Paraburkholderia bryophila: one gene and its partner. The protein of the gene in region 2 binds, or shares a complex with, the protein of the main gene of each other region. Links are inferred from orthologs where the notes say so. Each region holds a gene or a part of one and is shown on either strand. Other genes may lie near its edges.

Region 1 (15,208 bases), on a different replicon or contig from region 2:
GTGCCCGACGATCAGGTGATCGGCGATCTGGATGCTACCGTCGCCTGGGCGGGCGAGCATGGCGGCGATCTGAACCGGCTCGGCGTGAATGGTTTCTGCTGGGGCGGCCGGATCGCGTGGCTGTATGCCGAGCACAATCCGCGGCTGAAGGCGGGTGTGGCCTGGTATGGCCGTGTGACCGGGCAGAAAACCGCGATGAACCCCGCGAATCCTCTCGATGAAGTGGCGCAGTTGCATGCGCCGATGCTTGGCCTATATGGACGGCAAGATCAGAGCATTCCGCAGGACACGCTCGAGCAGATGAAGCGGGCTATCGCGCAGGGTCCGGAGGCGGGGCGTGGGTCGCAGTTCGTGGTGTACGACGACGCGGGGCACGCGTTTTTCGCGGATTATCGGCCGAGCTATAAGAAAGCCGATGCCGAGGATGGCTGGCGGCGGGCGTTGGTTTGGTTCCGGCAGCACGGCGTGGCGTGAGACGCGGAGCTCGACGACACGATTAAAAAAGCCGTTGCCGCTTTTTACAGCGACAACGGCTTTTTACCCAACCAGTCAGCAGTTCGCGGCTACTTTCGCTTAAGGATTCGGTCCGGTCCCAATCGGCCGGTTCGAATCCGCACTCCATTCGCTCCACGAGCCCGCGTACAACGCTGCGCCATGCAGGCCGGCGACTTCCATCGCCACCGCATTGACGCATGCCGTCACGCCCGAGCCGCATTGCAGCACCACATGTTCCGGCGACGTATCGCCCAACAGCGCGTGGAATTCCTCACGCAACGTGTGCGCGGGCTTGAAGCGGCCGTCGGCGGTGAAGTTGTCCGTGAAAAAGCGGTTGAGCGCGCCCGGGATATGGCCGCCGACGCGATCCAGCGTCTCGTTCTCGCCGCGATAGCGATCGGCAGCGCGGGCGTCGACTACCACGCGTTCCTTCGAGGCAAGGTTGCGCTCGACCGTTTGCACATCGACCGTGACGGCCAGCGGCGCGCCCGCCTTGAAGTCGCCCGTATTCTGCGCCGGCGCGTCTTGCGTGAGCGGCAGACCGGCGGCCTCCCAGGCCTGCAAGCCACCGTCGAGCAGCGCGACCGCGTCATGTCCGAGCCAGCGCAGCAGCCACCACGCCCGAGCGGCGTACATGCCGCCTTGCGAGTCATAGGCGACAACCTGCTGTCCCTGCTTGAGCCCGCGCGACTCCAGCGTCTCCACGAGACGCGCGCGATCCGGCAGCGGATGACGTCCGTTCGTGCCCGTCTTTGGCCCCGACAGATCGCGATCGAGGTTCAGGTAATGCGCGCCCGGCAGATGCCCGGCCAGATAGGCTTTCTCGCCCGCTTCCGTGTCGGCCAGATCGAACCGGCAATCGATGACGAACACGCTGCCCGGCGCAGCGGTGAGCCGTTCCGCGAGATTCGTCGCGGAGATCAGCGTGGTGTAGTGAGTGTGCGGCATGACGTCTCCTTCATACGGGCGATGGCGGCTCCGTTCGGCGGCATGTCGCCGCGAGCGGATGGCCGAGCTATCCCGTTAGTCTAAACAAAAAAAGACGGACCGAAGTCCGTCTTTCCTTGTGTTGGCGCTGCTTGCTGGAGCTGCCTGAGCATGAAGCGGGTCACGTCCCGCTCAAACGCCGATCAGATCACATCAGATCGCGCCGAGTTCGCGCCGCAGGAACTCGTGGAAGTGCTGCATGCCGTCTTCCATGGGGCTCTGGTACGGACCGACCTGCGACTCGCCGCGGTCCATCAGCGCGCGGCGGCCGGCGTCCATGCGCTCGGCGATCTCGTCGTCTTCGCTGGCCGTTTCCATATAGGCGGCGCGTTCGGCTTCGACAAACTCGCGTTCGAACAGCGCGATTTCCTCAGGGTAATAGAACTCCACCACGTTGGTGGTTTTCTGCGGCCCGCGCGGAATCAGCCACGACACCACCAGCACGTGCGGATACCACTCGATCATGATGCCCGGGTAGTACACCATCCAGATCGCGCCGAATTCGGGCGGGTTGCCGCCGCGGAAGCGCAGCACCTCGTCGTGCCACTTGCGGTACGTCGGGCTGCCCGGCTGTTCCAGATCCTTGTGCACGCCGACCGTCTGGACGCTGTACCAGTCGCCGAATTCCCACGTCAGGTCGTCGCAATTGACGAAGCTGCCGAGGCCCGGATGGAACGGCGCGACGTGGTAATCCTCCAGATAGACCTCGATAAAGGTCTTCCAGTTGTAGTTGCACTCGTGCACTTCGACGTGATCGAACATGAAGCCCGAAAAATCGAAGTGTTGGCTGGGACCGAGGCGTGCCAGATCGCGCGCGACGTCACGCCCTTGCGCTTCGAACAGCAGGCCTTGCCAGTTTTGCAGCGACGTGGCGCCCAGATTCAGACACGGGTTGTCCGCGAAATGCGGCGCGCCGAGAAGCTGACCGTTCAGGTCGTACGTCCAGCGATGCAGCGGGCAGACGATGTTCTCCGCCTGGCCGCGGCCGTTGAGCATGATGGCTTGCCGGTGGCGGCACACGTTCGACAGCAGCTCGACTTGCGATTGCTGGTTACGGACGAGCACACGCCCCTCGCTCTCGCTGGGCAAGGCAAAATAATTCCCCGCCTCGGGCACCATGAGATCGTGGCCGATGTAACGAGGACCTTTCTTGAAAAGGGTTTCGATTTCGCGCGTTAGAAGCGCTTCGTCAAAGTAAGCCGTGACTGGCAGCTGGCTGTGGACAGACCGCAACTGCAATGCATTGCTCAGATTGGACATTCCCACTCCCGTGAAGACGTGAAAGCAGTGAACAACCCAACCATCGAAGATTCGATTTAGGGAGCCCGCGATTATACCCGTTTCCCCTGGTACGGGGCACGTAAGTAGTTCATTTGGATCAAAAATGTCGAGGAAGTTCGTGGTTTTTTTGCGCTGACCCAAGGATTCTTTTCTGAGACACTCAGCGGGCGCGCACAGGGCAAATCGGGGGTGAACGTAGGGGAAAGGCTCGGCGCAGGGCGGCGAGCGGATCGGAAATGTCGCTTTTGCCGTAGAATGTCCGACTTGTTTTAATTTTGCGACTATTCATGGCGAAGACCGCATCGAAAGAGGCTGCTGCCGCGCCAGCTGAAGGCGTCGACACCTTGCCGCTGCCCGAGAACTACGAGGCCGCCCAGGCGGAACTGGAAGGGCTGGTGGCGCGCATGGAAAGCGGCAATCTCAGTCTCGAGGAGTCGCTGACCGCCTACCGGCGCGGCGCGGCGCTCGTGGCGTTTTGTCAGCAGCAGCTCGAAAAGGTCGAGCAGCAGGTGCGCGTGCTCGACGGTGAGACGCTCAAACCGCTGCCCATGAACAGCGCAGGCACAGCCGCTACTGAGAGCGGGGACGACCTATGACATTCGAACCATGGATGCGCTCGGTACTCGAGCGCGTCGAAACGGCACTAGAACATTACCTGCCGACCGAGACCACCGAGCCGGCCAAACTGCATGAAGCCATGCGCTATGCGGTATTGGGTGGCGGCAAGCGGGTTCGCCCGCTGCTGTGCCACGCGGCCGGCGAGCTGACCGGCGCGCGCGCCGAATGCCTCGATGCGGCGGCGGCGGCGCTGGAAATGATTCACGTGTATTCGCTCGTGCATGACGACATGCCCTGCATGGACGACGACGCGCTGCGGCGCGGCAAGCCCACGGTACACGTCCAGTACGACGAAGCCACGGCGCTGCTGGTCGGCGACGCGCTGCAGTCGCAGGCATTCGTCGCGTTGACGTCGGACGTTCTGGCGCCGGCACAGCAGGCTTCGCTCGTGCGTGAACTGGCGTTGGCGAGCGGCTCGATCGGCATGTGCGGCGGTCAGGCTATCGACCTGGCCAGCGTCGGCCATACGCTGACGCGCACCCAGCTCGAAACCATGCACCGCATGAAAACCGGCGCCTTGCTGCGCGCCGCGGTGCGCATGGGCGCGCTGGCAGGCGAGACGCCGGACGCGGACGCGATGCGTTCGCTGGACGCGTATTCGGCCGCTGTCGGCCTCGCGTTTCAGGTCGTCGACGATATTCTCGACGTCACGACCGACTCCGCGACGCTCGGCAAGACCGCAGGTAAAGACGCGAAGGACGGCAAGCCGACCTACGTGTCGATTATTGGGCTCGACGCCTCGCGCACGCTCGCAGCACAGCTGCGTAGCGACGCTCATGCTGCACTGGCGCCGTTTGGCGCACGCGCGCAGCGTCTTGCCGAATTGGCCGACCTGGTAGTGAACCGGGTTAGCTGAACGCGAAAAGCCCGCCGCCGCGCACCTTCACCCCGGGTGCATGTATGAAGTGCGGGCGCGTAAGTTTTCCTACAATGGAACGACGATGTACGACTTGCTGAAAACCATCGACGACCCGGCGGCCTTGCGCCGCCTCGATCGCCGCCAACTGCAACCGCTTGCCGACGAGTTGCGCGCCTTTGTGCTCGACAGCGTATCGCAGACGGGCGGCCATCTTTCGTCCAACCTCGGCACGGTCGAGTTGACCATTGCGCTGCACTATGTGTTCGACACGCCGCGTGACCGGATCGTCTGGGACGTCGGCCATCAAACCTATCCGCACAAGATCCTGACCGGCCGCCGCGACCAGATGCACTCGCTGCGTCAGCTCGGCGGCATCTCGGGCTTCCCGAAGCGTGACGAGTCGGAATACGACACGTTCGGCACTGCGCACTCCAGCACGTCGATCTCGGCCGCGCTCGGCATGGCGATCGCGAGCAAGCTGAAGGGCGAACACCGTACGGGCATCGCCGTGATCGGCGACGGCGCGATGACGGCCGGCATGGCCTTCGAAGCGATGAACAACGCCGGCGTCGAAGACGACGTGCCGCTGCTGGTCATTCTGAACGACAACGACATGTCGATTTCGCCGCCGGTCGGCGCGCTGAATCGCCATCTGGCGCGTCTGATGTCGGGCCGCTTCTACGCCGCCGCGCGCGCCGGTGTCGAACGCGTGCTGCGCGTCGCGCCGCCCATGCTCGATCTGGCCCGCAAGCTCGAAGAGCACGCGAAGGGCATGATCGTGCCGGCCACGCTGTTCGAAGAGTTCGGCTTCAACTACATCGGCCCGATCGACGGTCACGACCTCGATTCGCTGATCCCGACGCTGCAGAACATCAAGGAACTGCGCGGTCCGCAATTCCTGCACGTCGTGACGAAGAAGGGTCAAGGCTACAAGCTGGCCGAGGCCGATCCGGTGCTGTATCACGGCCCGGGCAAGTTCAATCCGGCAGAAGGCATCAAGCCGGCTACGACGCCGTCGAAGAAAACCTACACGCAGGTGTTCGGCGAATGGCTGTGCGACGCGGCCGAGCTCGATCCGCGCGTGGTGGGCATCACGCCGGCCATGCGTGAAGGCTCGGGCATGGTCGAGTTCGAGAAGCGCTTTCCGGATCGTTACTTCGACGTCGGTATCGCCGAGCAGCACGCGGTGACGTTCGCCGGCGGCCTCGCCGCGGACGGCATGAAGCCGGTGGTCGCGATCTACTCGACCTTCCTGCAACGTGCTTACGATCAGTTGATCCACGACGTCGCGCTGCAAAATCTGCCGGTGGTGTTCGCTATCGACCGCGCGGGTCTGGTCGGTGCCGACGGCGCCACGCACGCGGGTGCTTACGACCTGGCGTTCCTGCGCTGCATCCCGAACATGACGGTGATGGCCGCGTCGGACGAAAACGAATGCCGCCAGATGCTGTACACGGCGTTGCAGCAATCGAACCCGACGGCCGTGCGCTATCCGCGCGGCGCCGGCACGGGTGTCGCAACCGTCAAGCAGATGGCTGTGCTGCCGATCGGCAAGGGTGAAATCCGTCGCGAGACTTCGCAACCCGCGGGCAAGCGGATCGCGATTCTGGCGTTCGGCACGATGGTCGCGCCGTCGCTGGCCGCCGCCGAACAACTGGACGCTACCGTCGCGAACATGCGCTTCGTGAAGCCGCTGGACGCGGATCTGGTCCGTCAGCTCGCCGAAACGCACGACGCCATCGTCACGGTCGAAGAAGGCTGTGTGATGGGCGGCGCGGGGTCGGCCTGCGTCGAAGCCCTGCTTGAAAGCGGCGTATTGCGGCCGGTGCTCCAACTGGGCCTGCCCGACCAGTTCATCGATCATGGCGATCCGGCCAAGCTGCTCGCCGCGTGCGGCCTCGACGCCGCAGGCATCGCCAAGTCGATTCGCGAGCGCTTTCTGTCGAGCGGCGCGGTCGGCGGTCAGTCGTCGGTGAAGCGCGTCGCTTAAGGCGTCGCATCAGGCGGCGCGGCTCGTCGCCCGAGCCGCGTTGCTATCGTGGTCATAGCAATCTCCAACTTGAATCGATGGGCCTTCGGGCCCATCATCCAACGCCGGCCGGGGCCGGCGTTCGCCGTTGCGCGACCTGATCGGCACGGCCGCCGAGCGACCCCGAACTGTCGGTTCGCGACAGTCCGCGGCAGCCTTCCAAGGTGACTTCCTGCGGAGCGAAAAAACTGCGCGGCCCGGCGTTTTCTGGAAAGGACAAGACAATGAATCAGATGAATCCCGCCTTTGTGATGCCCGACGTGCAAAGCACGCCCGATACCCGTCAGATCCCGATTCAGCGGGTCGGTGTGAAGGCCGTGCGTCATCCGTTGACGGTGCGCACGCAAGGCGGCGACGTTCAGCCGACGATCGGCACGTGGAATCTCGACGTGCATCTGCCCGCTGACCAGAAGGGCACGCATATGTCGCGATTCGTTGCGTTGCTTGAAGAGAACAAGGTGCCGCTGGAGTCGGCCACGTTCCGCACGATGCTCGCCGCGATGCTGGAAAAGCTCGAGGCCGAGGCCGGCCGTATCGAAGTTGCGTTCCCGTATTTTGTGAACAAGACCGCGCCGGTGTCGGGCGTGCAAAGCCTGTTGGACTACGAAGTCACGTTGACCGGCGAGACCCGTAACGGCGCGACGCGTCTGTTCCTGAAGGTGCTGGTGCCGGTCACGAGCCTGTGCCCGTGCTCGAAGAAGATCTCGCAGTACGGCGCGCACAACCAGCGCTCGCACGTCACGATCAACGCCGAATTGGCCGGCGACGTGGCCGTCGAAGAACTGGTTCGTATCGCTGAAGAAGAAGCGTCGTGCGAACTGTGGGGCCTGCTGAAGCGTCCGGACGAGAAGTTCGTCACCGAGCGCGCCTACGAGAATCCGAAATTCGTCGAAGATCTGGTGCGCGACGTCGCGCAGCGTCTGAATGCGGACGAGCGGATCGTCGCGTATGTGCTTGAGGCTGAGAACTTCGAGTCGATTCACAATCACAGCGCGTACGCGGTGATCGAGCGGGATAAGCGGATGGTTTGATACGTTCATTAGCCCACGCTGGTCGCCAACGAAAAGCCGCTCTAAAAGAGCGGCTTTTTTACGTGCGCCGAACTACTGAGCTTTCGAGCTTAGCGTGCGAGCGAAGTCAGATCCCAGCGCGGTTTCACCGTGAACGCGTAGTCTTTGCCCGACTGATCCGGCCAGCGCTGCAAGCGCAACGCGCCGGCCAGCGCGATCATCGCGCCGTTGTCCGTGCACAGCGACAAATCCGGGTAATGCACATAGAAATTGCGTTTCTTCGCTGCGGCGGAAAGCGCCTCGCGCAGTTGCCGATTCGCGCCCACGCCGCCCGCCACCACCAATCGGTTCAGCTTGGTCTTTTTCAGCGCGGCCAGCGACTTCACCGCCAGCACTTCGACTGCTGCGTCCACGAAACCGCGGGCCAGATCGGCTTTCGCCTGCTCGCAAATATTCGCGCCGCCGAGCTTTTTTGCATGCGTGAGCACGGCGGTTTTCAAGCCGCTGAAGCTGAAGTCGAGGTCGCCGGAATGCAGCATGGGACGCGGAAGCACCACCGCGCCGGGCGTGCCGAATTCGGCCATGCGCGACACTTCGGGGCCGCCGGGATAACCGAGGCCGAGCAGCTTGGCGGTTTTGTCGAAAGCTTCGCCGGCCGCGTCATCCAGCGTTTCGCCGAGCGTTTCGTACTCGCCGACGTCCGTTACGCGCATCAATTGTGTATGTCCGCCGGACACCAGCAGCGCGACAAACGGAAACGGCGGCGGCTCGTCCACCAGCAGCGGCGACAGCAAATGCCCTTCGAGATGGTGGATGCCGATAGTCGGCTTGTCCCACGCCATGGCCAGCGAATTGGCCACGCTCGCGCCGACCAGCAGCGCGCCCGCGAGCCCCGGCCCTTGGGTGTAGGCGATCGCGTCGATGTCGCTGCGCGCCGCACCGGCGCGCTCCATCACTTCTTCGAGCAACGGCAGCGCGCGCCGGATATGGTCGCGCGACGCCAGTTCAGGCACCACGCCGCCGTATTCCCGATGCATCGCGATTTGCGAATGCAGCGCGTGCGCGAGCAGGCCGCGCTCTGTGTCGTAGAGCGCGAGACCGGTTTCGTCGCAGGAGCTTTCGATGCCGAGAACGAGCATGATGGATGGTTGGGTTTGAACGACCACGGCCGTGCGCGACACTGCGGATACGACGCGCAGGGACAGTCAGGCACGCGGCCGAGAAAATGAAAAGGCTAGCCTGAAAGTATAGCAGTGCCGACAAGCCGCCGCAGACGCGCAGGTACAATGCGGCCCCATGGAATCCTTTGATATCGCGGTAATCGGCGCAGGCGCGGCCGGCATGATGTGCGCGGCCGTGGCCGGGCAACTCGGCCGTCGCGTGGTGCTGATCGACCACTCGCAGCGTCTCGCGGAAAAAATCCGCATCTCCGGCGGCGGCCGGTGCAACTTCACCAATCTGTACGCCGGCCCGGCTAATTACCTGTCTGCCAATCCGCATTTTTGCCGCTCGGCGCTGGCGCGCTATACGCCGCGCGACTTCATGGCGCTGCTCAAGCGGCATCACGTGACGTGGCACGAGAAGCACAAAGGGCAGCTCTTCTGCGATCAGTCGAGCGACGCCGTCATCGACGTGCTGAAGGCCGAGTGCGACGCGGGCCGTGTCGCGTGGCGCACGCCGCTGTCGGTCGAGCACGTGCGGCAGGGCGCGGAGGGCCGCTACACGCTGGACACCCAGTCGGGCCCGATCACAGCGCGCGCGCTGGTGATCGCGACCGGCGGTCTGTCGATCCCCAAGATCGGCGCGACGGATTTCGCCTACCGCCTTGCCAAGCAATTCGGCCACAAGCTGATCGACACGCGCCCGGCGCTGGTCCCGCTGACCTTCGCCGCAGCCGACTGGGAGCCGTTCGCGGCGCTTTCGGGCGTATCGCTGGAGGTGCAACTCGCGACCGGCAACAAGAAGACCGGCGCGGAGTTCAACGAAGATCTGCTGCTGACCCATCGCGGCCTGTCCGGCCCGGGCGTGCTGCAGATTTCGAGCTACTGGCAGCCCGGCGAACCGATCCACATCAATCTGCTGCCGGAAAAGGATGCCACCACCGCGTTGCTGGAAGCCAAAACCGGCACGAAGCGCCAGATCGCCAATCTGCTGTCCGAGCGGGTCCCGCAGCGTCTTGCGCACGTCTGGCTGGAAACCCACCAGATCCCCGCCGACGCGCGCGTCGCCGATCTGCCGGACAAGATCCTGCGACGCGTGGGCGAGGCCTTGTCGCGCTGGACGCTCACGCCCAACGGCACCGAAGGCTATCGCAAAGCCGAAGTGACGCGCGGCGGCGTGGACACGCGCGACCTGTCGTCGGCGACGATGATGAGCGCGCGTGCGCCAGGTTTGTACTTCATCGGCGAGGCGGTGGACGTGACCGGCTGGCTCGGCGGCTACAATTTTCAGTGGGCGTGGGCGTCGGGTGTGGCGGCCGGTCAGGCCGCCGCGGAGTACGTTCAGGGGGCTTGACGGCGCATTAGCTTTGTGAGAGAGCTCTGCTATACTCCTGAACCTTTACAAAGTTCCGTTATTGAAAAATGACGACCATCCGCGTAAAAGACAACGAGTCGTGTGAAGTTGCCGTGTGCCGTTTCAAGCGCACCATGGAGAAAACGGCTTGTTGACGGAACTTCGCGCTCGCGAGTTTTACGAAAAGCCTACGGCTGAGCGCAAGCGCAAGAAAGCGGCTGCGGTGAAGCGTCATTTCAAGCATCTGCGTGGCCAGATGCTGCCAAAAAAAGTTCTACTGATTCTGGCGTTGCCGCGGTTCCCGTCGAACGGAGCGGCGACATCCAACCGGTGAGGGCGCTGCAGGCGCAATCACGGAAAACACGGCCCCTTCGGGCCAGCCGGCAGGGTCGCACACATTACGCATATCGCGCCAACCCGTTTGAGGAAGCAGTCCCAAGCGGGTATTCGTGTTGATGCGGTCGGCCCGGCCGGATTTTCATATTCCAACGTATTCAGGTGAGTGATGAGCCTCAAGGACCAGATCAACGACGACATGAAAGCCGCCATGCGGGCGCGTGAAACCGAGCGTCTCGGCACGATCCGCCTGCTGCTCGCCGCGATCAAGCAACGCGAAGTGGACGAGCGCATCACGCTCGACGACACGGCGATCACCGCGGTCATCGACAAGATGATCAAGCAGCGCAAAGACTCGATCAGCCAGTTCGAGGCCGCCAGCCGCACGGATCTCGCCGACAAGGAAAAGGCCGAAATGGCGATCCTGTCCGCGTATATGCCGGAGCAGATGTCCGAAGCGGAGATCGTCGCCGAAGTTCAGGCGGCGGTCGCGCAAACCGGCGCTGCCGGCCCGCAGGACATGGGCAAGGTGATGGGCGTGCTGAAGCCCAAGCTGGCCGGCCGCGCCGACATGACCGCCGTCTCGGCGCAAGTCAAAGCCGCGCTCGCGAAGTAATTTCCGTCTATCGGGTCTGCGCGCACCGTCGCTCGACGGGCGGCGCGCGCAGCCTTGAGCTTTTCAGGTAGCGTCATTTACTGTGATTCCTCCGTCATTTCTGCAGGACCTGCTCAACCGCGTCGATATCGTCGACGTGGTCGGCCGGTATGTGCAGCTGAAAAAGGGCGGCGCGAACTTCATGGGGTTGTGCCCGTTTCACAACGAAAAAAGCCCCTCGTTTACGGTTAGTCCGACTAAACAGTTCTATCACTGCTTCGGCTGTGGTGCGCACGGCACGGCGATCGGGTTCCTGATGGAACACGTTGGCTCGTCGTTTCCCGAGGCCGTCAACGATCTCGCGCAGTCGGTCGGCTTGACCGTGCCGAACGAGCCGTCGCCGGGGTATGGCGGCGGGGGCGGCGGCTATGCGCCGGCGGCGTCCAAAGCGGTCACCACGGCGCTTTCCGACGTCATGCAAACCGCCTGCGATTTTTACCGCAAGCAACTGCGCGGCGCGCCCACCGCGATTCAGTATCTGAAGAAACGCGGTTTGACCGGCGAGATCGCGGCCCGCTTCGGGCTCGGCTATGCCCCAGACGGCTGGCAGAACCTCGAACCGGCATTTCCTAATTATCGGGACGATTCGCTGGTCGAGTCGGGGCTGGTGATTGTCAGCGAAAAGTCGGACGCGCAGGGTCAGAATCGCCGTTACGACCGCTTTCGCGAGCGGATCATGTTCCCGATACGCAATGTGAAGGGGCAGGTGATCGGCTTCGGCGGCCGTGTACTGGGCAGCGGCGAGCCGAAATATTTGAATTCGCCCGAAACGCCGCTATTTAACAAAGGCAGTGAGCTGTACGGGCTGTTCGAGGCACGTCTGGCGATTCGCGAACAGCACTACGTGCTGGTGGTCGAAGGCTATATGGACGTGGTCGCGCTGGCCCAATTGGGGTTCCAGAACGCGGTTGCGACGCTCGGCACAGCCTGCACGCCAATTCATGTGCAGAAACTGATGCGTCAGACCGATACGGTCATTTTCAGTTTCGACGGCGATTCCGCAGGGCGGCGCGCCGCGCGCCGCGCGCTGGACGCCTGTCTGCCGCACGCGGCCGACAATCGCACCATCCGCTTCCTGTTTCTGCCGTCCGAGCACGATCCTGACAGCTACGTGCGCGAATTCGGCACCGAGGGCTTCGCCGAGCAGGTCGAACGGGCCATGCCGCTGTCACAGTTCATGCTCAATGAGGTGCTGACCGGCAAGGAGTTGGATCAGCCGGAAGGCCGGGCTCGAGCACTGTTCGACGCCAAGCCGTTGCTGCAGGCGCTGCCGGCCAATGCGTTGCGCGCCCAGATCATGCATATGTTCGCCGACCGCCTCGACGTGCCGTTCGACGAAGTGGCGGCCCTCTGCGAGGTCGATTCGCGAATCGCGGCGGCTGCCCGTTCGGCGCCGGCCCGCAAAGACCGGCGCAGCGTGACCGGAATCGAAGAGAAGACGCTGCGCAATCTGGTGATGTATCCGCGCACGGTGGCGGTGCTCGACGAAGACGCCGAGCAGGCGCTTCTGTCGGTGACGCGGCACGGCGAGCTGTTCGAAGAAGTGACGACGCACGCGCGTGCGCTGGGCGATTCGGCGGAGTTTCAGTTGCTGTCCGATCTATTGCGAAACGGCGCAAACGCCCCAACTTTCGAGGAAATCTTTCGCAAAATTCTAGACTATGATGAAAACGTCCGGGATTTACTGCTGAAGGACCCGGAGGATGCGACCGTCATCGAGGAGCGGCGCGAGCAGGAGCGGATTGTGGGCGAGGAATTGAAAGCCGCGATCCTGAAGATGCGGTACGACGCTTATTGCGATCGTCTCGAGCAACTTTCGCGGCAATCCCGGCACACGCCGGAGGAGTTTGCGGAGCTGTCGGAGTTGAACCGGAAGCGGGCCGACATGAAGCGCCAGCTGGGGCTCTAGACGGGTTGCAAAGGGCCGGAGTGGTACAATAAAAGGTTTCCAGCGGTTTGTTTTTCAAAGGGTTTTCCTAGCAAAGGCCAATAGGCGAAGGGCGATGCGATGGCAAAGACTACAGGCGGAAATAAAGCGGCAGGCACAGGCTCGAAGGAGCCGACCAGAAAGGTCACCGAGGCCAGGCTAGATTCTTCCGCCAGAAAAACGTCTACCGTCAGTGTTGCACCGGTTGCGGGGAAGAAATCCTTGACCAGTTCCGCTGCACGAGCGGAGCAGGTTGAGGCAGCGAGAGTGGTATCACCACCGGTCACGAAGCGGCCGGGTGTCAGAAGCGCAAGGGAAGCGGTTGTCGCGCAGGACGATGCGGCAGTCCGCGAGGTTCCAGTATCCACGGTTCAACCGGCTGGCGTCCACCAGCCGCGAGTCGAGACTACAGCCGGTACGGCGAACTCCATGACGAAAAAGCTGAATGAAGTACCCGTCGATGACGAAGCAACCCAAAGCGAAGAAACCCCTGCTGCCGCGGCTCCGGCCAAAGTGGAAAAGGTCAAGGCTCGCGACCGTCGTGCAAAGGAAAAAGCGCTGCTGAAAGACGCGTTCGCGTCGTCACAGCCGGGCACGGTCGAGGAACTCGAGGAGCGTCGTGCCAAACTGCGCGCGCTGATCAAGCTCGGCAAGGAGCGCGGCTTCCTCACGTACGCCGAAATCAACGACCACCTGCCGGACAACTTCACCGAGACCGAGGCGATTGAAGGCATCATCAGCACGTTCAACGATATGGGCGTGGCGGTGTATGAACAGGCCCCGGACGCTGAAACGCTGCTGCTCAACGACAATGCACCCGCCGCTTCGTCAGACGACGAAGTGGAAGAGGAAGCCGAAGTCGCCCTTTCTACCGTCGACTCCGAATTCGGCCGCACCACTGACCCGGTCCGCATGTACATGCGCGAAATGGGCACGGTCGAGCTGCTCACGCGCGAAGGCGAAATCGAAATCGCCAAGCGGATCGAAGACGGTCTGAAGCACATGGTGATGGCGATCTCCGCGTGCCCGACCACGATCGCCGACATCCTCGCCATGGCTGAGCGGGTCGCGAACGAGGAAATCCGGATCGACGAACTGGTCGACGGCCTGATCGACGCCAACGCGGAAGACGCGGACGGCTTCTCCGCGCAAGAGGCGGAAGCGATCGAGAGCGACGAAGAAGAAGCCGAAGAAGAGTCCGAGGAAGACGAGGAAGAAGACGACGGCACGGCGCAAGCCACGGCCAACGCAGCGCAGATGGAAGCGCTCAAGCGTGCGTCGCTCGAAAAGTTTGCCCTCATTAGCGAATGGTTCGACAAGATGCGTCGTGCGTTCGAGAAAGAAGGCTACAAGTCCAAGTCGTATCTGAAGGCTCAAGAAACGATCCAGAACGAACTGATGACGATCCGCTTCACCGCGCGCACGGTCGAGCGTCTGTGCGATACGTTGCGCGCGCAAGTGGACGAAGTGCGCCAGGTCGAGCGGCAGATTCTGCATACGGTGGTCGACAAGTGCGGCATGCCGCGTGCGGAGTTCATCGCGCGTTTTCCGGGTAGCGAAACGGATCTCGAATGGGCCGACCGGATTGTCGGCGAGGGTCACGCCTACAGCGCGATCCTCACGCGGAATATTCCGGCTATCCGTGAACAGCAGCAACGTCTGCTGGACCTGCAGGCGCGTGTCGTACTGCCGCTGAAGGACCTGAAGGAAACCAACCGTCAGATGGCGGCCGGCGAACTGAAAGCGCGGCAGGCCAAGCGTGAAATGACCGAGGCGAACTTGCGTCTCGTGATCTCGATCGCAAAGAAGTACACGAACCGCGGTTTGCAGTTCCTCGACCTGATTCAGGAAGGCAATATCGGCCTGATGAAGGCAGTGGACAAGTTCGAATATCGTCGCGGCTACAAGTTCTCCACGTATGCCACGTGGTGGATTCGCCAGGCCATTACGCGTTCGATCGCCGACCAGGCGCGCACGATCCGGATTCCGGTTCACATGATCGAAACGATCAACAAGATGAACCGTATTTCGCGTCAGATTCTGCAGGAAACCGGTCTCGAGCCGGATCCGGCAACGCTGGCCGAGAAGATGGAAATGCCGGAAGACAAGATCCGCAAGATCATGAAGATTGCGAAAGAGCCGATCTCCATGGAAACGCCGATCGGCGACGACGACGATTCGCATCTGGGTGACTTCATCGAAGATACGAACACGGTGGCGCCGGCGGATGCGGCCTTGCATGCCAGCATGCGCGACGTCGTGAAAGACGTGCTCGACTCGCTGACGCCGCGTGAGGCGAAGGTGCTGCGCATGCGTTTCGGTATCGAGATGAGCACCGATCACACGCTCGAAGAAGTCGGCAAGCAGTTCGACGTGACGCGTGAACGGATCCGTCAGATCGAGGCGAAGGCGCTGCGCAAGCTGCGTCATCCGAGCCGTTCGGACAAGCTGAAGTCGTTCCTCGAAGGAAATTGATCGACGCTGGTTGCGTGTAGTA
Region 2 (15,165 bases):
CTCGCCTCGGTCTTCAGCAAACTCTGCGCGGCGAAGCGGCCGAGCGCGACGATCAGCTTCGGCTTGACCAGCGCCACCTGACGCTGCAGATACGGCTCGCAGCGCGCGACTTCGTCCGGCTCGGGATTGCGGTTGCCGGGCGGCCGGCACTTGATCACGTTCGCGATATAGACGTTGGTGTCGCGCGCGAGCGTCAGCGAGCGCAGCATGTTGTCGAGCAGCTTGCCGGCCTGGCCGACGAACGGCTCGCCTTGACGATCTTCATTCTCCCCGGGGGCTTCGCCGATCAGCATCCAGTCGGCATTGCGATCGCCCACACCGAAGACCGTGTTGGTGCGCTTCTCGCACAATCGGCAACTTTCGCAGCCGGCGACGCGTTCGCTCAGCGCGTCCCAGTCAAGCGTGTGGATCGCCGGCGGCTGCGATGCTTCGCGGCGGCTTTCGGACGGAGCATGCCCATGTCCGGGCGCCTCGGTTGGCAGATCGTCGAACCACGCGAAATCGTCGTCGGGCGGTGCGTCGAATGAAGGCGGTTGTTCAGGGGCGCGCGATTGTGCCGCGGGCCGGGATGGCGGCTTCGGTTGACGCGGTGTTTCGACGGCGGGCGGTTGCGAGCGTGTTTGAACTTCAGGTTGCGCCGGTTGCGTACGGCGCTCGTTTGGCCGGCCGTCCTGTACGGGACGTGATGATTCGCTTGCGCGCGTCGGCGCGTCGCGATCGTCGGAGCGATCGCGTGTGGCCGGTTGCTGCGACGGTTGAGCCGCGCGGCGCATCTCCGGCTCAACTGCGGCTGCTGCGGCCACATCTTGCCCGCTGGCCGCTTCAGACGCTTCTGTCGCTTCAGACGCAACCGGCTGCGCCGCCATTCCGCGACGCACCCACAGCGGCGCGAGGCCGAACTCTTCCAGTACCGAATCATGCAGCGCCATCTGCGCCCTCCGTGGCAAACGAGAAACGCATCACGATGGCGTCCTCCCGGCTGCGATGCCGCGCCGGATAATAATTTTTGCGCCGGCCGATCGACGCAAAGCCGAAGCGCTCGTACAGTCGGATCGCGCGATGATTCGACGGCCGCACTTCGAGCAGCAGTCCTTCGAGTTTTTCGGCGCGGGTAATTCGCACCGCTTCGCGCAGCAGCGCGAGGCCGGCGCCGACGCCCTGCGAGGCAGGCGTCACGCACAGGTTGAGCAGATGCATTTCGTCGACCACCGGCATCAGCACGCAATAGCCGATCAGCGCGCCGGTCACATGACGCAGACAGATGCCGAAATAGCCGTTGCGCAGCGAGTCGCCGAAATTGCCCCGGCTCCACGGAAACTCATAAGCGATCTTTTCGATGGCCGCGACCTCGTCCAGATCGCCTTCGGTCATCGGCGATATGTAGCGGTCAGCTAGCAACACGCCGCTCATTGGCCGCCCTCGCCCGGCTGAGCGTCGTGCGAAGCGTGGGCGGCTTTCTCGGCTTTCTCGGCTTTCTCGACCTTTTCAGCCTTGTCGGCCATCCGCTCCGCCGTGGTCTGCGCGACCTTGTCGCGTACATATTCCGGCGCGGCCTGATCGGCCGGCACGGTGCGGCCGGCGCGCAACGCACGCAGCGCGGCATGCGCGAGCGGCACAGCGTGCGGCAGCGCGTCGCCATCGACCGTGCGCGCCGCGGCCACCGCGGGCAGCCGCGCGCCGAACGCGGCAGCCGCGTTGCCGGCCAGCGTGAACGGAACCTCCGGCAACACCAACCGCTCCGGCGCGTCGAGCGAGGCCGCTTGCAGCGTGCGCCAGTCGCCCTGCGCCTCATCCCACGCGAAGTCGGCCCAATAGATTTCGTCCATACGGGCATCGAGCGCGGCCAGCACGCGCGTCGCCGACAGATCGCGCAACCGGGCGCTTTCCGCGCAAGCCAGCAGCGTGCTGACCGGCACGACCGGCAGATTCAGGCCGAATGCGAGACCTTGCGCGACGCCGGTTGCCGTCCGCAGTCCGGTGAACGAGCCGGGGCCGGAGCCGAACGCGATCGCGTCGCAGTCCGCCAGCGTCAGACCGGCTTCGGCAAACAGTTCGCGAATTGCCGGGAGCAGGCGCGTGCTGGAGACCGCGCCGGTCTGCTCGTGGCGGACCCACAGACGGGGTTCGGCATGCGTCTGGCCGGCGGCGGCGCCGGCGACGGACAAAAGCGCTACCGAACAGAATTCGGTCGACGTATCGAGAGCGAGGAGCACAGTTTGAGTCATGGACCGTATTGTAATCGGCGTGATCGGCACGGCGCGCGCCAATCTGGTTCGGGTTGGCCCGCAAGCCGGCGGCCGGCGTTTGGAATAAGCCCTCGGGCCGTCAGCGGCATGCAATTGTTATGATCGTCGGCCACCGTAACCCACTCCCGCCTACCGGGCAAAACGAACATGACCGACATCACCACCCAATTCGCGCAGGCCCAGGAAGACGTCAAACAGTTGACGGAGCGTCCGGGCAACCTCACGCTGCTGCGCCTCTACGCGCTCTTCAAGCAGGCGACCGAAGGTGACGTCCACGGCGACAAGCCGGGCTTCACCGACATCGTCGGCAAATACAAATACGACGCGTGGGGCGCGCTCAAAGGCACAACGCAGGACGCCGCCAAACAGCAATACGCGGAACTCGTCGAATCGCTGAAGAACGGCACGGCGGCCTGACAGCGATAGCGCGGCGGATCGGGAGCGCCTGGTCGCCTGGCGATCGGGCCGTTGAGCGGTCGGACTGTCTGGCGACTGTCCGCGTAGCCGACTGGCGGCGCAATTAGCGCGGTCTCCCGCTCTTCTCCCCTTCGCGTCACTTGCCTGATCCGCGCCACGGCTAAACGCTGGGCGCCCCGCCCGCCGCCGCTTAGCGCGCCCCGCGCAGCCAGAAAAAGCAATTTTTTCCACTAAGAAGTTTCCTAACAGTGGCGCAGTGCAACAAAACCCTATAGAATGCTGCCTGCGCTTCACTGCTCTGCCCGGCTTTCCTCCAGCGGCCTTTGCGGCGCAGCGCCTCGTAGCGTTTAGCTCCAATCCAGTTTAGAACCTGTCCCCTCCTGCCTAGCCCCCTACGGGCGATCATGTACCAGGCTGGCGGCACGCCGTGTTGGCATGTCGCATCCGATACAGCTTCTAACGAAAAGCTCGCCTTCATTGTCGCGAGCTGCCCCCGTTTTTCGATTTGCTCGCTGCTTCTTTGCTCGCTGAATCCGACGACTTGGGTATGCCGATTGGCGCCGACGTTTTAATTCCCTGTGTACCAAGGATTCTCATGACTTCGAGCAACACCTCCAGCCCGTTGAACGCCATCGCCGATCAAGCCCTCGGTCTCGCCGACGCACCGGAACAAGTCGCAGCCGTCGCTGCCGCTCCGGAAGCCGTCGCCGCTGAAGCCGCCGCGCCGACCGGCCCGACGTTCGCGTCGCTCGGTCTCTCCGCGGATGTCGTCTCCGCGCTGACCGCCGCTGGTTACCAGAACCCGACGCCGGTTCAGCAACGCGCTATCCCCGCCGGTATCGCCGGCCGCGATCTGATGGTCTCGAGCCCGACCGGTTCGGGTAAGACCGCCGCGTTCATGCTGCCCGCCATCGAGCGATTCTCGCAACTGCAAAAGGCGCAAGCCAGCCAGCCGCGTGAAGCGCGTCCGGCGGCCGACGCCCGCAACACGCGCCGTCCGCAACCGGTTGCCCGTCCGACCATGCTGGTCCTGACGCCGACCCGCGAACTCGCGATGCAGGTCACCACCGCCGCTGCCAACTACGGCAAGCATCTGAAGCGTCTGCGCACCGTCAGCATTCTGGGCGGCGTCGCTTACGGCCAGCAATTGATGCTGCTGGCAAAGAACCCGGAAATCCTGGTCGCCACGCCGGGCCGTCTGATCGACCACCTGGAACGCGGCCGTATCGATCTGTCGCAACTGCAGATCCTGGTGCTCGACGAAGCCGACCGCATGCTCGACATGGGCTTCATCGAAGACATCGAAACGATCGTCGCGGCTACGCCGGCTACGCGTCAAACCATGCTGTTCTCGGCCACGCTCGACGGCAAGATCGGTTCGCTGACGGGCCGTCTGCTGAAGGATCCGGAACGCATCGAAATCGTTCAGCGCCTCGAACAGCGCACCAACATCTCGCAAACGGTTCACTACGTGGACGACCGCGATCACAAGGATCGTCTGCTCGACCATCTGCTGCGTGACGAAGGCCTCGACCAGGCTATCGTGTTCACGGCAACCAAGATGGACGCCGACCAGCTGGCCGGCCGTCTGGCCGACGCCGGTTTCGAATCGGCCGCTTTGCACGGCGATCTGCCGCAAGGCGCGCGTAACCGCACGATCAAGGCACTGCGCGAGCGTCGCGTTCGCGTGCTGGTGGCAACGGACGTCGCCGCTCGCGGTATCGACATTCCGGGCATCACGCACGTGTTCAACTACGACCTGCCGAAGTTCGCTGAAGACTACGTGCACCGTATCGGCCGTACCGGCCGTGCTGGCCGCACGGGTACCGCGGTGAGCCTCGTGCATCACGCTGAACAAGGCGCGCTGAAGCGCATCGAGCGCTTCGTGCGCACCCCGCTGCCGGTCAACATCGTTGTAGGCTTCGAGCCGCGCAAGTCGGCTCCGTCGGGTAACGGCGGCCGTCCTGGCTTTGGCGGCCGTGGCCGTCCGGGCGGTGGCAACGGTGGCGGTGCTGGCCGTCGCTTCGGTAGCGGCGGCGGCGCAGGCAAGCCGGCCGGTAACGGCGGCGGTGCGCGCAGCGGCAATGGCGGCGGCTGGGCCGGTAAGTCGGCTGGCGGCGGTTCGCGTGAAGGTGGCTTCGGCGGCGGCTCGCGTGAAGGTGGTTCGCGTGAAGGCGGCTTCGGCGGTGGTTCGCGTGAAGGCTACGGCGGTTCGCGCGACGGCGGCTACGGCACACGCCGCAGCGACGGCCCGCGTACGGCGCGGCGCGGCAGCTAAGCTAGCCGATCAGTATTCGCCCGATAACGGCACCGCGCGCCCGCGAGTATCAACTGCCACAGCGCGCGTTGTCGGTCCCGAGTGATACAGCAAGTTAGTGTGAAAAAGACCCGAACGGCCCCGCGCCGTTCGTCAGTCGAGAGAAACCGGTGCTCAAGCGCCGGTTTTTTTTCGTCCGCGATTTGATCGATGCTGAAATTTCACGATGTGGAAAATTTTTTTGCGTCGTAAAAAATCGTGCTGCACGGCACAAGACGTCCTATTGCAAGATGGGAAAAGTCGTTTCTTAATGCGAAACGATCTATTCAAGCCATTGATTTTAAATAGAAATAAATATCCAAAAAACCCTTCCGCCCGTCTATTGCGCCCGCATCGATTTGCCTAGACTCTTATATAAGACTTCACGGAACGAAACGCCAAACCGGCCAACCGCTTCGACGAAGACAGAGTCACCTACCCATTACAGGCAACTAAGGAGCACACCATGACGACGCGCGAAGAACAAGCCAAGCAACTCCAACAGCAATGGGACACCGATCCGCGCTGGAAAGGCGTGAAGCGGACCTACTCGGCGGAAGACGTGATCCGTCTGCGTGGCTCGGTGCAGGTCGACCACACGCTGGCCAAGCGCGGCGCGCAAAAGCTGTGGGAAAGCGTCAACACCGAGCCGTTCGTCAACTCGCTCGGCGCGCTGACCGGCAACCAGGCCATGCAGCAGGTCAAGGCCGGCCTCAAGGCAATCTATCTGTCGGGCTGGCAAGTGGCGGGCGATGCCAACGTGGCCGGCGAAATGTACCCGGACCAGTCGCTGTATCCGGCGAACTCGGTGCCGCTGGTCGTGAAGCGCATCAACAACACGCTGACGCGCGCCGATCAGATCCAGTGGTCGGAAGGCAAGAATCCGGGCGACGAAGGCTATATCGACTACTTCGCACCGATCGTCGCCGACGCTGAAGCCGGTTTCGGCGGCGTGCTGAACGCGTTCGAACTGATGAAGGCGATGATCGAAGCCGGCGCGTCGGGCGTGCACTTCGAAGATCAACTGGCTTCGGTGAAGAAATGCGGCCACATGGGCGGCAAGGTGCTGGTGCCGACGCGCGAAAACATCGCCAAGCTGACCGCCGCGCGACTGGCTGCCGACGTCTCCGGCACACCGACCGTGCTGCTGGCGCGCACCGACGCGGAAGCGGCGGATCTCGTGACGTCGGATATCGACGACAACGACAAGCCGTTCCTGACCGGCGAGCGCACGGTGGAAGGCTTCTACCGCACCAAGCCGGGTCTGGAACAGGCGATCTCGCGTGGCCTCGCCTACGCGCCGTACGCCGACATGATCTGGTGCGAAACCGGCAAGCCGGACCTCGAGTTCGCGAAGAAATTCGCCGACGCGATCCACAAGGAATTCCCGGACCAGCTGCTGTCGTACAACTGCTCGCCGTCGTTCAACTGGAAGAAGAACCTGGACGACGCGACCATCGCCAAGTTCCAGCGCGAACTCGGCGCGATGGGCTACAAGTTCCAGTTCATCACGCTGGCCGGCTTCCACGCGCTGAACTACTCGATGTTCAACCTCGCGCACGGTTACGCCCGCAATCAGATGACGGCGTTCGTCGAAATGCAGCAGGCTGAATTCGCTGCCGCCGACAAGGGCTTCACCGCCGTGAAGCATCAGCGCGAAGTCGGCACCGGCTACTTCGACGCCGTGACGCAAACGGTCGAACGCGACGCCTCGACGACCGCGCTGCACGGCTCGACGGAAGACGAACAGTTCTTCGACAAGAAGGTCGCGTAAGTACGGCGCGCCCGGTTCCCGTGGTTCGATCGCGGGAACGTGACCGGCGCGCGCGGACAGGCAAACGACGACAAGCGGCGCCGTCAGAGCGCCGTCGTCACAGGGAGGAGCACGTCATCGGGGCGCCACGGCTTTCGCCGTGTCAGCCCCGGGGCAGAGGAATCTGGGAGAGAACAAACTCGCAGCGGCGGAAACAAAGCCAGCGCAATGTATTGCGCGGCGAACAGTGGACGCGCCGGCCTGATCGCCGGCGCGTTTTTTTTCGGCGCCTCGCCCGGCGCAGCGCTTATCTAGCGATACACGATCACTGGAATCTTCGTATGCGTGAGCACCCGCTGCGTTTCGCTGCCGATCAGCAAACTGCCGAGGCCGCGCCTCCCGTGCGAAGCCATGAAGATGACGTCGCAACCGCCGTGCTCGGCAGCTTCGATGATGCCGAGATACGGCGCCGGATGCACGCTGGTGCGGCTCACCACCGCGACGCCGACTCGCCGTCCGGCCAGCTCGACCTCGCGCAGATGCACGCGCGCTTCGCGTTCGCTGCGCTGCAGGAATTCGGAGGGCGGCTCGACCACCACGTCGGAAAACGGCGAGTACGGATACTGCGGCAGACACGCGTAAGCAGTGACTTGCGCGCCGACGGCCTGCGCGAGATCGATCGCGCCGTCGATCGCTTTGCGCGACAGGTCGGAACCATCGGTAGGAACGAGGATGTGCCTGAACATGATGCCCTCCGTCGCCGGCTCAGCGCAGCACGGCGTCAGCGTCCACGAGGCGCGGCTGGCAAGCCGCCTGAATCGATTGTAGGTCGCCGAATCGCGGGTATGGATCTGCCGAGGGTCTATCCGCATATCGGAAACCCGCTGCGGACGGCGGCGCAAGCGCGGCTACACGGCCCGCGCGGTCCGCGCGCGAGAACGCACTAAACCCGCCGCGCGTTCAGCCCCAATAACCGGGATGGCCGTACGTATGCTTGAGAAAGTCGAGAAACAGCCGGACCCGCAGCGGCAAATGGCGACGCTGCGGAAACACCGCGTGGATGCCGATCGGCGGCGCGGCGAATTCGTCGAGCACGCTGACCAGCCGCCCGGCGGCGATGTCCGTACCGACTTCCCACCACGAGCGCCACGCGAGGCCGTAGCCCTCCAGGCACCACTCGTGCAGCACCGCGCCGTCCGAGCATTCCATCGTGCCGGACACCTTGATCGACACGACCTTGTCGGCCTGCTGGAACATCCAGCCGCGCTGCTGATTGGCGCTCGCGCCGAGCGCGAGGCAGTTGTGATGCGCGAGGTCGGCCAGCGTGTGCGGTGCGCCGCGCCGGCTCAGATACGACGGCGACGCCACGCACACGCGACGGTTCTCGCCGAGCTTGAGCGACACCAGCGACGAATCCGGCAACTCGCCGAGCCGCACCGCGCAGTCGAAACCCTCGTTGACCAGATCGACCAGCCGGTCGGAGAGGTCGAGCGTGATCGACACGTCCGGATGCGCGACGGTAAACGCCGGCACCAGCGGCGCGACGTGGCGCCGCCCGAAACCGGCCGGCGCCGACAGCCGCAAATGGCCGCTCGCCTTGACGCCGCCCGCCGACACGCTGGCTTCGGCGTTCTGCATATCATGAATGACACGCTGGCAGTCTTCGAGAAAGGCCGAGCCTTCGAAGGTCAGCGTGATCTTGCGTGTGGTGCGCACCAGCAATTTGACGCCGAGTCGCTCTTCGAGCGCATCGATCCGGCGGCCGATGATCGCCGGTGCGACGCCTTCCGCAAGCGCCGCGGCGGACAGGCTGCCCTTGGCCGCAACGGCGACGAAAGTCTCGATCTGCTTGAAACGGTCCATAAGCGGGCGAAGCCGCAGCGATGCGGGGAAGTGGTCGGTGCGCGTCAGATTAGGTGTATGAAAGTAAAAGATCAAGTGATCTTTAGCCTCTTTTTTAGCACTGAGCATCACTAATACAATCCGTCCTGACCTCTGATAGGAGTGCACGGCAATGTCGGCCACAACGACACTTTTCCCTAAAGCAGTGATTTTCGACGCGTACGGCACGCTTTTCGACGTGCATTCGGTGATCGCTGCCGCGGAGCAGATGTTTCCCGGCCATGGCGATGCGCTCTCGCAGTTATGGCGGCAAAAACAGATCGAATACACGCAGCTGCGCACGCTCGCCGATCCGGCCGGCTCGCCCGGCGCGCACTACCGGCCGTTCTGGGACATCACGCTCGACGCGCTGCGTTTCGCCGCGAAAAAACGTCAGCTCACGCTGAGCCGCGCGGCCGAAAAACGTCTGATGGACGAATACGCGTGCCTCTCCGCCTTCCCCGATGCCGTGCCGGCGCTGCGCCTGTTGCGCGAGGCGTCGTCCGTGGCCGATGCGGAATCCGGCGCGCCAGCCAGCCCGCGCGCCGGCCTCGCGATCCTCTCGAACGGCAACCCGCAAATGCTCGACATCGCCGTGAAGAGCGCCGGCATGACAGGGCTGTTCGATCACGTCCTATCCGTGGACGCCGTGCGCGCCTACAAACCCTCGCCCGCCGCTTATACGCTCGGCACGCAAGCCTTCGGCGCCGAGCCGCGCGAGCTCGTCTTCGTGTCGTCGAACGGCTGGGACGTGGCCGGCGCGACATGGTTCGGCTTCACCACTTTCTGGCTCAACCGGCAAAACGCCCCCGTCGAAGAACTGGGCGTCATGCCACATGGGACGGGCGGAGGCATGCACGATCTGCTCGCTTTCCTGAAAACCCTCGCGTCGCCCGGCCGCAGCAGCGGCCCCGGTAGCGGCCGCACGCGCCACAGCCCTGGCGCATGACAGCTTCCACCGGACCCCGCGACGCACCTCAATCGCAATTCAACATTTGCATCTTTGCAATCTGACCGACCAAGGAGAAACCATGGCGAATCCGCTGTCATCGTCGCAGTCTTCACTCACGCTGCCGCAGGGCATGGCCATCACGGCTGAGATCAAGCCGGGCTACGAAGCGATTCTCACGCGCGAAGGGCTTGAACTCGTCGCCGCGCTGCATCGCACGTTCGAACCGCGCCGTCAGCAGTTGTTGCAGGCTCGCGTGGAACGCACGAAGCGTCTCGACGCCGGCGAGCGTCCCGACTTCCTCGCGGAAACGAAACCCGTTCGCGACGGCGACTGGACCATCGCGCCGCTGCCGCAGGATCTGCAGTGCCGCCGCGTCGAAATCACCGGTCCGGTCGAGCGCAAGATGATCATCAACGCGCTGAACTCGGGCGCGGATTCGTACATGACCGACTTCGAGGATTCGAATGCGCCGAGCTGGGACAACCAGATCACCGGCCATATCAACCTGATGGACGCGGTGCGCCGCACGATTTCGCTGGAGCAGAACGGCAAGTCGTACACGCTGAACGACAAGGTCGCCACGCTGATCGTACGACCGCGCGGCTGGCATCTCGACGAGAAGCACGTCACGGTGGACGGCAAGCGCGTATCGGGCGGGATCTTCGACTTCGCGCTGTTCATGGTGCACAACGCGAAGGAACTGGTCGCACGCGGCTCGGGCCCCTACTTCTATCTGCCGAAGCTGGAAAGCCATCTGGAAGCGCGTCTGTGGAACGACATTTTCCTCGCCGCGCAGGAAGCCGTCGGTGTGCCGCGCGGCACGATTCGCGCGACGGTGCTGATCGAAACGATCGTCGCCGCGTTCGAAATGGACGAGATTCTGTACGAGCTGCGTGAGCATAGCTCGGGGCTGAACGCCGGCCGCTGGGACTACATCTTCTCGGCGATCAAGAAGTTCAAGGCCGACCGCGACTTCTGCCTCGCCGACCGTTCGCAGATCACGATGACCGCGCCGTTCATGCGTGCTTACGCGCTGTTGCTGCTGAAGACCTGCCATCGTCGCAATGCGCCGGCGATTGGCGGCATGAGCGCGCTGATTCCGATCAAGAACGATCCGGCCGCGAACGAGAAGGCGATGGGCGGCGTGCGTTCCGACAAGGCGCGCGATGCCGGCGACGGTTACGACGGCGGCTGGGTCGCGCATCCGGGGCTGGTGCCGATCGCGATGGAAGAGTTCGTCAAGGTGCTCGGCGACAAGCCGAACCAGATCGGCAAGCAACGCGACGACGTGCTCGTCACGGCCACCGATCTGACGGATTTCCGTCCGGAAGCGCCGATCACCGAGGCCGGTCTGCGCAACAACATCAACGTCGGCATTCACTACCTGGGCGCGTGGCTCGCGGGCAATGGCTGCGTGCCGATTCACAACCTGATGGAAGACGCGGCGACGGCGGAAATTTCGCGCTCGCAGGTGTGGCAGTGGATTCGCTCGCCGAAGGGCAAGCTCGACGACGGCCGCAAGGTGACGGCCGAGCTGGTGCGCGAATTGTCGGCGCAGGAACTCGACAACGTGAAGCAGGCGGTGGGTGGCAATACGAAGCCGTATGAGCGCGCCGCGCAGATCTTCGAAGAGATGTCGACGTCGGAGCAGTTCACCGACTTTCTGACGTTGCCGCTTTACGAGGAAATCTGACGCGGAGGTTAGATGCATCCGCAACGAACGACGTAGTAGCAAGCTTGCTTTACTTTCGCGCGTTTCATGCACCTGTGCGCTTGTGAACCTGTGCACGTATGCGCGTGCGTATCACGCGCGATGCGAAGGCGGCTTGCGTCGCAAGACTGACCGACCGGACGGCCCGACAGGCGTGAGCTTGCCGGGCCGTTTTTTTGGCCCGGTTGCTTTTGCGGCGTGCGTCGCTTTGCGCGCTACCTGCGCGCGACGGCTCCGCTCAGCGCGTGCCGCGATGCTCGACCCAATCGCCCGATCTGATTTCCGGCAAGCCCTTCACCGCTCCCGGCGCGACCGGGTAGAAACGGCAATTCACGACGTTGCCGTCCACCTTCACCATCACTTCGCGCGCGAGGAATCGATCTTCGACGCCCGGGTACACCGCTTCGATTTCGTCGAGCACCGCGACCAGTTCGTCTTCGATTTCGTAGACGTCGCCGATCACGTCGACGCCCGCTTCGTCGACCACCAACCCCGGGTACGAGCCGAAGTCGAACAGATGGCCACGCACCGTGGCCGTGCCGAGCAGATTCGGCAAGGGAATCTCATTGCGAACCGCGGCGTCGCGGATGTCGTTCACTTCTCCGGCGCGCAACGTGCCGTATACAAAGACGGTTTGCATCGTCGTTTGCTCTCCTTGGATGGGTGGTCGGGTAAGTTCTGTTTGAGGCGTGATTCAGCGCGTGGTTCAAGGCCTGGCTTCAAGGCGCGGTTCAGGCGCGGTTCAGGCGCGACTCAGTTCAGCGCGGCGCTGGAAACCAGCACGCCGTCAATGTCCGCGTAGATCCATTCGCCGGGATGCACCAGCGCGCCGGGTAACTGCACCGGCACGTCGCGTTGGCCGCCGCCGAGCTTATGGCAACGTCGCGGGTTGGTGGTCAGTGCTATCACGCCGACGTCGGCTTCGTTCAACTCCAGCGCGTCGCGCACGCAGCCGTTCACGACGATGCCCGCCCAGCCGTTGTGCTGAGCGATCTGCGCGAGGTTACCGCCGACCAGCGCACACCGCAGACTGCCGCCGCCGTCGACCACCAGCACCCGGCCCGCACCCTGCTCCTCGAGCGTGGCGCGCACGAGTGCATTGTCTTCGAAGACTTTGAGCGTCACCGCTTCGCCGCTGAAACTCTCGCTGCGGCTGAACAGATGAAAGACCGGCTCGAGCACGCGTAAGGCGCCGAGCGCCAACTGCTCCTCGTGGGCGTCGCACAAGTCCGCGGTAGCAAAGGTCATGGAGTTCTCCTCGAAGGACGGGCAGTCGGGACATTATGCAACTTTGGGGTCGGGGGAAGGTGTGGAATGCGGTGAGGCGCGCGCGGCGATGGCGGGTGGCGGGTGGCGGGTGGCGGTGGCGGTGGCGGGTGGCACGTGGCGGGCGGCGCGTGGCGAGCGACGATAGCGAGCGACGATAGCGGGCAATGCGTAGCGGGCGATGCGTAGCGAGCGGTGCGTGGTGCCTGGTGCCTGGGGCTTGGCGCTGACGTTGCGTTCGCCAGCGCCCTGGCGGCCGCGCTGCGGTTTCGCTGCTTGCTAGTTACGCCGCCTGTAGGGTACGGTTGGTGGCCCCGACTCTTTAGCACTCGACTATTCCCATCGAGCCTTCACCATGACTTCGTCCGTCGACTTCGCTCCAGCGAGTTTCGTCCGCTTCGCCGACATTCCACCTGAGTTCCGGCCGAACGACACCCACCCGATCCGCGTGCGCTCGCGGCCGATGTCGTCTGGCTGGCGCATTGCGCGTCATACGCACGCGTGGGCCCAGGTGGCCTACGCATCGCGCGGCGTGCTGCGGGTGGCGACGAGCGGCACGACGTGGATGGTGCCGCCCTCGCGTGCCATCTGGGTGCCGCCGCATGTGGAGCACGAAGTGGTCGCCGTCGAAGATGCGTTTCTGCGCACGCTCTACATCACCGAAAGCACGGTGCCCGCCGGACTCGATACGCCGCGCGTGGTCGAAGTGTCCGATCTGCTGCGCGAAGTGATTGCCGCACTCGATACGCCGGACATTCCGGCCGCCCGCGAGCAGTTGCTCGGCGCACTCGCACTCGATGAACTGACGCGCTCGGAGCCGCTGCCGCTTTCCGTGCCGATGCCCAATGAAAAGCGTCTGCGTGCGTTATGCGAGGCGGTGCTCGCGGACCCGACGCACGGTGAGTCGCTCGAACAATGGGCCAGCAGCGTGGGCGCGAGCACGCGTACGATCGCGCGGCTGTTTCGACAGGAACTGGGCGTGAGTTTTTCACAATGGCGTCAGCAGGCGATTCTCGCGCGTGCGATTCCGCTACTGAGTCAGGGACGGCCGCTTTCGCATGTCGCGCTGGAACTGGGCTATCAGAGCCAGAGCGCGTTTTCAGCGATGTTCCGACGCGCCTTCGGTGAAAGTCCGCGCGCGTTTATCGAACGGGGATCGGAGCATCGCGCCGAATCGGGCGATCACGAAGACAGAGAGACGGATTAGAGGAATGCGAGATCGCGCGGTGCGATACGGCGCAGTGCAATGCGGGGCGGTGCGAACGAGAAAACCCTAAGCAGCGGCCCTGCGCCGTCAAACCCGTCGTGCCAGATGACGGATCGCGCCGAGCTGCGCCAAGCGCGGTCCGCTCAGCTTATAACCCTTGCGTTGATACAGTCGCGCGGCCGGATTATCGACAAACACACGCAACTGCAACTCGTGCAAGCCGCGCTCGCGCGCCCACTGATGCGAGATATCCAGCAGATACGTGCCCGCTCCCAACCGCCGATGCCCTTCCGCAATCTGCACGTCGCGGATATGCAGCGAATCGCCTTCCTGCGTGATGCGCAACACGCCGATCGGATGGCTGTCCATCTCGAGAATGAAATTCTCCGATTCGCGCCAACTGCCGAGGAACAGATCGCCCCGCCACACCAGATGATGTCGCCGGTAGTAACCGCCCATATTGGCGCGAGTCAGCGCCTCGGCGAACTCGAAATCGTCCATGCTGGCATTGCGCAGATGAAACGGTGACGGAGCTTCGGATGGATCGAACATGGTGGGGCGGCAAAGATGAGTCGGGTCAACGGTAAAACAGGCTGCGCGTGCTGGCAATGGCTGTTTGTCCCGAGCATACCCAGGCGGCGTGGATCGCGGAAATAAATGCGCGCAACAATGGCGAGGAACCCGCGCGGGAATAAAAAAAGCCCACTTCTTTCGAAGTGGGCTTTCTCAAATCTGGCGGAGCGGACGGGACTCGAACCCGCGACCCCCGGCGTGACAGGCCGGTATTCTAACCAACTGAACTACCGCTCCAGATTTTCGCACCGCAGCCAATGAGCTAGGCTCACTCGCCGACTGCACCGTTCAACTGCTTACCGAACGACGCCGATGTCTTGGCGTCCCCTAGGGGATTCGAACCCCTGTACTCACCGTGAAAGGGTGATGTCCTAGGCCTCTAGACGAAGGGGACAACGTACTGCTTACACCTTTAATGAAAAAGCCCGTTCAGGTTTGTATGAACGGGCTTTGTCTGGCGGAGTGGACGGGACTCGAACCCGCGACCCCCGGCGTGACAGGCCGGTATTCTAACCAACTGAACTACCACTCCAGTTTGCCCATCTTGGCTTGCGAGCGTTGGTTTTTTCTCGCAAGCTGCGCTGCTTTACTGCTACTCGAATTACTTCGAACACTAAAGCGACGCTGATGTTTGGCGTCCCCTAGGGGATTCGAACCCCTGTACTCACCGTGAAAGGGTGATGTCCTAGGCCTCTAGACGAAGGGGACATAATCTTTTCAGATCTGTCTTTAACTCGCTGCTAACTTACGCTAACTTCTCAGTTATTTCGTTTCGTCAACTGCGAAGACCGCTATTCTAACTACATAACAACTGTTTGTGAAGTTTTTTTGCTACAAGTTCCAGACTTCGGAACAACTTCACT

What was found.
Region 1: the proteins of tsaB (region 2) and tsaD are in contact, whole or in part, in a solved structure (PDB 4WQ4), measured with the Escherichia coli proteins. The link is inferred for Paraburkholderia bryophila from one-to-one orthologs.

Annotation. Positions count from the first base shown.
Region 1 is NZ_JACCAS010000002.1:1,935,339-1,950,546, forward strand. Bases 6,405-9,235 are described here. They hold tsaD (tRNA (adenosine(37)-N6)-threonylcarbamoyltransferase complex transferase subunit TsaD), read right to left. Parts: upstream 8,419-9,235; coding sequence 7,390-8,418; downstream 6,405-7,389. Other genes in these bases: folE2 (GTP cyclohydrolase FolE2), read left to right, coding at 6,494-7,300; GGD40_RS29700 (NAD(P)/FAD-dependent oxidoreductase), read left to right, coding at 8,576-9,235. In the rest of the region: GGD40_RS29660 (dienelactone hydrolase family protein), read left to right, coding at 1-474; GGD40_RS29665 (sulfurtransferase), read right to left, coding at 574-1,443; GGD40_RS29670 (aromatic ring-hydroxylating oxygenase subunit alpha), read right to left, coding at 1,636-2,742; GGD40_RS29675 (exodeoxyribonuclease VII small subunit), read left to right, coding at 3,051-3,359; GGD40_RS29680 (polyprenyl synthetase family protein), read left to right, coding at 3,356-4,237; dxs (1-deoxy-D-xylulose-5-phosphate synthase), read left to right, coding at 4,323-6,230; more of GGD40_RS29700, read left to right, coding at 9,236-9,793; GGD40_RS29710 (GatB/YqeY domain-containing protein), read left to right, coding at 10,299-10,745; dnaG (DNA primase), read left to right, coding at 10,828-12,693; RNA polymerase sigma factor RpoD, read left to right, coding at 12,793-15,186.
Region 2 is NZ_JACCAS010000001.1:4,688,519-4,703,683, reverse strand. Bases 317-3,104 are described here. They hold tsaB (tRNA (adenosine(37)-N6)-threonylcarbamoyltransferase complex dimerization subunit type 1 TsaB), read right to left. Parts: upstream 2,226-3,104; coding sequence 1,407-2,225; downstream 317-1,406. Other genes in these bases: GGD40_RS21165 (acyl-CoA-binding protein), read left to right, coding at 2,394-2,663; rimI (ribosomal protein S18-alanine N-acetyltransferase), read right to left, coding at 916-1,410; GGD40_RS21180 (uracil-DNA glycosylase), read right to left, coding at 317-929. Outside these bases: more of GGD40_RS21180, read right to left, coding at 1-316; GGD40_RS21160 (DEAD/DEAH box helicase), read left to right, coding at 3,259-4,941; aceA (isocitrate lyase), read left to right, coding at 5,426-6,733; GGD40_RS21150 (universal stress protein), read right to left, coding at 7,024-7,458; GGD40_RS21145 (LysR family transcriptional regulator), read right to left, coding at 7,673-8,575; GGD40_RS21140 (haloacid dehalogenase type II), read left to right, coding at 8,727-9,542; aceB (malate synthase A), read left to right, coding at 9,625-11,238; GGD40_RS21130 (gamma-glutamylcyclotransferase family protein), read right to left, coding at 11,495-11,896; ribonuclease E activity regulator RraA, read right to left, coding at 12,010-12,504; GGD40_RS21120 (AraC family transcriptional regulator), read left to right, coding at 12,878-13,729; GGD40_RS21115 (GNAT family N-acetyltransferase), read right to left, coding at 13,817-14,281. UniProt on the Escherichia coli protein: Required for the formation of a threonylcarbamoyl group on adenosine at position 37 (t(6)A37) in tRNAs that read codons beginning with adenine.